DNA from 2 places in the Amycolatopsis cynarae genome. Region 1 is predicted to be linked to the other one. Evidence: predicted binding sites of a transcription regulator. Region 1 holds the regulator's gene; the other holds the start of a gene.
The links. The regulator HspR, encoded in region 1, represses chaperone genes until heat shock. The targets are predictions, from matches to a motif close to ANNTTGAGTNNNNNNNACTCAANNT.
Positions count from the first base shown of each region.

Region 2: a site for HspR is predicted at 1,668-1,692, ahead of lon (endopeptidase La). Genes of this name have one in related genera too.

Region 1 covers NZ_CP113836.1:7,018,268-7,021,834, reverse strand. Annotated here, with positions in the region: gene grpE (nucleotide exchange factor GrpE) at 1-164, shown strand, start outside; gene dnaJ (molecular chaperone DnaJ) at 226-1,401, shown strand; gene ORV05_RS34015 (heat shock protein transcriptional repressor HspR) at 1,401-1,838, shown strand; gene ORV05_RS34010 (dienelactone hydrolase family protein) at 1,880-2,578, opposite strand; gene ORV05_RS34005 (SDR family NAD(P)-dependent oxidoreductase) at 2,621-3,511, opposite strand.
Region 2 covers NZ_CP113836.1:6,320,960-6,324,526, forward strand. Annotated here, with positions in the region: gene ORV05_RS30430 (GNAT family N-acetyltransferase) at 1-679, shown strand, start outside; gene ORV05_RS30435 (SAM-dependent methyltransferase) at 689-1,540, shown strand; gene lon (endopeptidase La) at 1,708-3,567, shown strand, end outside.

The sequences.
Region 1 (3,567 bases):
CGGTGACCACGGTCCTGCGCCGGGGTTACCGGTTCGGCGAGCGGGTGCTGCGGGCCGCGCTGGTCGGGGTGACCGACCACGAGCCGGGCGCCGAGACACCGGTCGACGCGTCCGTGGAGGGCGAGCTGCCGGTGGAGCAACTGTCGAATGAGAACCAGCAGTAACGACGCTAGGAAGCGGCTGTGATCGCTTTCGCGGTCTTGAACAGGAAGGAGGAGACGTCCGGTGAGTGCTCGCGAGTGGATCGGTAAGGACTTCTACCGAGAGCTGGGCGTCTCCTCCGACGCGTCCCAGGACGAGATCAAGAAGGCCTACCGCAAGCTGGCGCGGGAGAACCACCCCGACGCCAACCCCGGCAACGCGGAGGCCGAGCAGAAGTTCAAGTCGGTGTCCGAGGCCTACGGTGTGCTCTCGGACCCGGCGAAGCGCAAGGAATACGACGAAGCGCGGCAGTTGTTCGGCGCCGGTGGCGCCGGCACGTTCAACTTCCCGCGCGGCGGCGGTTCCGGCACCTTCGACATGAGCGACCTGTTCGGCCAGACCGCGGCGGGCGGGGGCGGTGGCTTCAGCGGCCTCGGCGACATCCTCGGCGGCCTGTTCGGCCGTCGCGGTGCGGGTGCCGGGGCGACCGCCGCCCGCGGCCAGCGGGGCGCCGACGTGGAGACCGAGGTTCGGATCGAGTTCGCCGAGGCGGTCAAGGGCGCGACGCTGCCGCTGCGGCTGTCCAGCCCGGGCACCTGCGGAACGTGCGGCGGCAACGGCGCACGGCCCGGCACGATGCCGCGCACCTGCCCGGTGTGCGGAGGTTCCGGGCTGGTGAGCCGGAGCCAGGGCGCGTTCGCCTTCTCCGAGCCGTGCCGGGACTGCCGTGGGCGTGGCCAGATCATCGACGACCCGTGCCCGGAGTGCGGCGGCGAGGGCATCAGCACCCGCACCCGCACCCTGACCGTGCGGGTGCCCGCCGGGGTCGACGACAACCAGCGCATCCGGCTCGCCGGTCAGGGCGAACCGGGCCGGGGCGGGGCCGCGGCCGGTGACCTGTACGTCCGCGTGCACGTCACCCCGGACCCGGTGTTCGGCCGGTCGGGCAACGACCTGACGATCACCATGCCGGTCACCTTCACCGAACTGGCGCTGGGTGCCACGATCGCGGTGCCCACGCTGGACGGCAAGGTGTCGCTCAAGGTGCCCGCGGGTACGGCGAGCGGCCGGGTGCTGCGGGTGCGCGGCAAGGGCATCCGCAAGCGCGACGGCTCGCAGGGCGATCTGCTGGTCACCCTGCAGGTGGCGGTTCCGTCCCGGCTCGAGCCCGCGGAGCAGGAGGCGCTGCAGGCGTTCGCGGAGGCCGCCGCGAAGCACGATCCGCGACCGGAAATCACCAAGTTGCTCAAGGAGCGGTGATGGCGTTCGGTGGGTTGCCGCACGGGGCGGACGAAGACACCCCGGTGTTCGTGATCTCGGTGGCCGCTCAGCTGTCCGGGTTGCACGCCCAGACCCTCCGGTCCTATGACCGGATGGGCCTGGTGTCGCCCGGGCGCACGGCGGGCGGCGGGCGGCGCTATTCGATGCGCGACATCGCACTGCTGCGCGAGGTGCAGCGGCTGTCGCAGGAGGCCGGGGTGAACCTGGCCGGCATCAAGCACATCATCGAGCTGGAAAACCAGGTCGAGGCCCTGCGGAACCGGGTCGCCGAGCTCACCGAAGAACTGGCCGCCGCCTACGCCGCGGCCGAGCACGCGGCGGCCGCCGTGCACGCTTCCTACCGGAAGGATCTGGTTCCGATCCGGCACGAGACCGCGCTGGTGGTCTGGAAACCGAAGCGCACCGGCAAACAGTGACGCGGGTGGGCACTTCCTCCGGAAGTGCCCACCCTTTTTCCTCAGCTGCCGAGGTACTGGGCGAAGAAGGCGAGCACGCGACGCCAGGCGTCCTCGCTGGATTCGCGGTGGAACGACAGCCCGGCGACCTTGAGCAGCTTGTTGAGCGGGCCGCCCGCGAGCTGGTTGGCGAAGCTGTGCCCGGCTTCGGGGTATTCCTTGACGTCGTGCGGGATGCCGCGGGCGGTCAGCTCCGCTTCGAGCTTGGCCGCGGCCCCCTTCAACCCCGGGTCCTTACGCCCGAAGCTGGCCACGACCGGGCAAGCATCGTCCAAAACGGACAGGTCCTTGGGCAGTTGCCCGTAGTACGGCGCGGAAGCGTCGAACCCGCCGGACGCGGCGACGAGGGCGAATCCGCCGCCCATGCAGAATCCCACCACGCCGACCTTGCCGGTGCAGTCCTCCCGTTCGGCCAGCAGCCGCCGGGCGGCCTGCAGGTCCTCGAACGCGCGGCCCTGGCCTGCCATCAGATCCCGGAACACGGACTTGATGCACCGCATGAGGCCGCCCCGGGAGAACAGGTCGGGCGCCAGCGCGACGTACCCGGCGGTGGCGAACCGCTGGGTGATGTTGCGGGTGTCCTCGCTCATCCCGAAGGCGTCGTGAACGACCACCACTCCGGGCCACGGCGGGTCACCCGCGACTTCCCGCTGGGGTAGGGCCAGATAGCCGCGAAGGGCACCATCGACAGAGATGTCCATACCGGTGAGCCTAGGAGCCCGGTCAGATCGGCGCCGTCGAACTCATCGCTTACCCAGGGGATCGAGGTGTTCGAGAGTGGCGTCGTCGGCGACCGTCGATTCGGAAAGCTCGCGCCAGCGCTCGTCCTCCGCGAGCAGCGCACGACCGGCCGCGGTGGCGTAGGCATACGCGTCGGGGCCGACGAGCAGGCGCAGCGGCGGCTCGTCCAGCGCGACCAGCCGCAGCACCAGTTGAGCCACCTTCGCCGGATCATTGGCCGCGAGCGAGTCACCGCCGTGCATGGCCGCCATTTGGCCGACGGTCGCGGTGTATTCCGGGCGGATCGGGTCGATGCGCATGGACGGGCCGGACCAGTCGGTCCGCATCCCGCCCGGTTCCAGCACGGTCACCTTGATGCCGAGCGGCGCCACCTCGGCGGCGAGCACCGAAGAGAAGCCGCCCACCGCCCACTTCGCGCTCTGGTAGGCGGCCAGCCCCGGCGTGGCCAACCTGCCGCCGACCGAGGAGACCTGGATGATGTGCCCCGACCGCTGCTCCCGCAGGACCGGCAGCGCCGCCCGGGTCAGCCGCACCACCCCGAACAGGTTGGCGTCGACCTGCGCCCGGAAATCGTCGAAGTCGACGTCTTCGATGGCGCCGACGTTGGCGTAACCGGCGTTGTTGACCAGGACGTCCAAGCGGCCGAACCGCGACACCGCGGTGCGCACCGCGGCCTCGGCCGCCTTGTCGTCGGTCACGTCCAGTCCGACCACGACGAGCCGGTCTCCGTGCTCAGCGGCGAGAGCGTCCAGCGCGGACGGGGTGCGGACCCCGGCCACGACCCGGTGCCCCGCGGCGAGGGCGGCTCGCACGATCTCCTTGCCCAGGCCGCGGGAAGCCCCGCTGACCAGGAAGACCGAATTCGAAGTTGTGGAGGACATGGTCTGCTTCACCCGAACTTTCTAACTAGTTGTTTAGCTACTTCACCAGCTAACCCTTTGCCGGGCTA
Region 2 (3,567 bases), 700 kb from region 1:
TCTTGCGCAGTGGGAGGAACATCTCAGCGCGCTGGCGCCGCGGTCGGACTGGGAGCAGGCGGCCGTGGTTCCGCGCCCCAGCCGTGATCCGGCGGGCTCGGCCGAACTGCTGCGGCACGCTTTCGCACCGGTTCGAGTGCTCGCGGTGCGTCCCGCGGACCGCCTGGCCGCGCCGGGACCCGCCACTCAGCCGGGGGTGCGCATCCGCCCCGCCGAACCGGCCGACCTGGATACCGCGGTCGCGCTGTCCCTCCGGCTCCAGCGTTACGACGCGCAGTTCGGTCTGGTGACCCTGCGCCCGAACGTGGAGGGCCTGCTCCGGGAAGCGCTGTCGGAAGAATTGCGGTGTGGGGAACCGACGGTGTGGCTGGCCGAACTGTACGGTCGCCCGCTCGGCCTGCTGAGGATCCAGTTCCCGCCCGGAACGGCCTGGATCTCCCCGTTCGTCGCGGTCGACCGGGTCGGCTACGTCGCCTCGCTCCACGTGGACGAGGCCGCCCGGTCGTCGGGGGTGGGCGGCGCACTCGCCGCACACGCACACCAGTTGTTCGACGAGGCCGGCGTGGAGGCCGCCCTGCTGCACCACGCACTGCCGAACCCAACGTCAACCCCCTTCTGGTACGCACAGGGTTACCGACCGTTGTGGACCTACTGGTACCGACGTCCGGCAGTGCGATAGAAAGCAGCCATGACCGAGAGCCAAGACCTCGCTCCCGAAGCACCCGAAGGGGTCGACACCGACAAGCCTTCCGCCGCCCGGATGTACGACTGGTACCTGGGCGGCACGCACAACTGGGCCGTGGACCGCGAGTTCGGCAAGCAGGTCGTCGAACTGTTCCCGCAGGTTCGCGAGCTCGCACGGCAGAACCGTCAGTTCCTGGGGCGGGCGGTGCGCGCCGCCATGGACGCCGGTATCCGCCAGTTCCTCGATCTGGGGTCCGGGGTGCCCACGGTGGGCAACGTGCACGAGATCGTCCGCAAGCACCTGCCGGAGGGCGAACGGGCTGGCGTGGTCTACGTCGACTACGAACCCGTCGCGGCCGCGCACGGCACACTGCTACTGGAGCGGGACGGCGCCACCGACTGGGCCGGTCTGGTCCAGGCCGACCTGCGGGACACCGGCGCCGTGCTCAGGCACGAGACCACCCGGCGACTGATCGACTTCTCGCAGCCGGTGTGCGTGCTGATGATCGCGGTGCTGCACTTCATCGGCGGTGACGATCACCCCCAGGAGATCGTGGAGCGCTATCGCCGCAAGCTCGCGCCCGGAAGCTGGCTCGCCATCTCGCACATCACCAGCGAAGGCGCACCGGAAGAGGACGCCGCGGCGGTGCGCCGGTTCGCGGACGCCTACCGGAACACCAGCAACCCGCTGTGGGTACGCGACAAGGCGGACATCGCGCGGTGGTTCGGTAACTGGCCGCTGGTCGAACCCGGGCTGGTGCACCCGGCGGACTGGCGTCCGGAAACCAAGCTGACACCGATCGAGGCGATTTCCCGCCCGTTCGGCTGGTGCGGGGTGGCCGAGAACCAGGCCTGATCGGGCGGGCTGCGCGGGGCCAAGGCCGTGAGGGGACCCCTCACGGCGATGTCGGCTGTCCGTGACAGCACAGGCGCGGTTGCTCGCTTACAGCGAACGACCGGGGGAAACAAATTGGGGCTCAGGGAAGTTGAGCTGTGCAGACTCAACTACGAAGGAGCGCCCCGATGACCGAAATCAGGCTCCTGCCCCTCCTGCCTCTCGACGAAGACGTCGTGCTCCCCGGCATGATCGTCCCGCTGGAGCTCGAAGACGCCGAGATCCGGGCCGCGGTGGAATCCGCGCAGGCCAAGGCGCCGAGTTCGCCGTCGTTCCCCGGTATCCGGTCCCTGCCCGCGGCCAAGCCCACCAAGCCCGAGGTCCTGATCGTGCCCCGGGTGCACGGCGAATACGCCGAGCTGGGCACGGTCGCCACGATCGAACGGGTGGGCCGGGTGCCCGGCGGCAAGGCCGCGGTACTGATCCGCGGTACCCGCCGTGCCCGTCTCGGCGAGACCGGCCAGGGCCCGGGAGCGGCCCGCTGGGTGCAGGCCGAGCCCGTCACCGAAACCGGCGGCGAGCGGGTGAACGCGCTGGCCGCCGACTACAAGTCCGTGGTGATCACGATCCTGCAGCAGCGCGAAGGCTGGCAGATGATCGACGCGGTGCAGCAGCTCGACGATCCCTCCGCGATCGCCGACCTCGCGGGCAATGCGCCGTACCTGAAGCTCGACCAGAAGCTCGAACTGCTGGCCACGCTCGACGTCGCGGCACGGTTGGAGCGCGCGCTCGAATGGAGCCGCGAGTACCTGGCCGAACTGGAGGTCACCGACACGATCCGCAAGGACGTGGCGGAAGGCATGGAGAAGCAGCAGAAGGAGTTCCTGCTGCGGCGCCAGCTCGAAGCGATCCGCAAGGAACTCGGCGAGCTGGACGGCAGCGCCAAGGAGGACGACTACCGCGCCCGCGTGGAAGCGGCCGAGCTGCCCGAGCACGTGCGCAAGGCCGCACTGGCCGAGGTGGACAAGCTGGACCGGACCTCGGAGCAGTCACCGGAGGGCGGCTGGATCCGGACGTGGCTGGACACCGTGCTGGAGCTGCCGTGGCAGACCCGCACCGCCGACGTGCACGACATCGCCGCGGCCCGTGCCGTCCTGGACGCCGACCACGCCGGTCTCGACGACGTGAAGGAACGCATCGTCGAGTACCTGGCGGTGCGCAACCGGCGCGCCGAGGCCGGGCTCGGCCAGGTCGGCGGCCGCCGATCGGGCGCCGTGCTGGCGCTGGTCGGCCCGCCCGGGGTGGGCAAGACCTCGCTCGGCGAGTCGATCGCGAAGGCGATGGGCCGCAGGTTCGTCCGGGTGGCACTCGGCGGCGTGCGGGACGAGGCGGAGATCCGCGGCCACCGGCGCACCTATGTGGGCGCCCTGCCCGGCCGGATCGTGCGGGCCATCAAGGAAGCCGGTTCGATGAACCCGGTCGTGCTGCTCGACGAGGTCGACAAGGTCGGCACCGACTACCGCGGCGACCCGACGGCGGCCCTGCTCGAAGTGCTGGACCCGGAGCAGAACCACACCTTCCGCGACCACTACCTCGAGGTCGAACTGGACCTGTCCGACGTGGTGTTCCTGGCCACGGCCAACGCGCTGGAGACCATCCCCGGACCGCTGCTGGACCGGATGGAACTGGTCACGCTCGACGGCTACACCGAGCACGAGAAGGTGATCATCGGCCGGGACCACCTGCTCCCCCGTGAGCTGGAGCGGGCCGGGCTCGGCCAGGACGACGTGCGGTTCACCGATGCCGCGCTGAGCCGGATCGCCGCCGAGTACACCCGCGAAGCGGGGGTCCGCGACGCCAACCGCACCATCGCGAAGGTGCTGCGCAAGATCACCACGAAGGTCGCGCTCGGAGAGGCCGCGCTGCCGGTCACCGTGGACGCCGAAGGACTTCCGGGCTATCTCGGCCGGCCCCGGCACCTGCCGGAGTCGTCGCTGCCCGCCTCGACGCAGCGGACCGCGACCCCGGGCGTGGCCACCGGTCTCGCG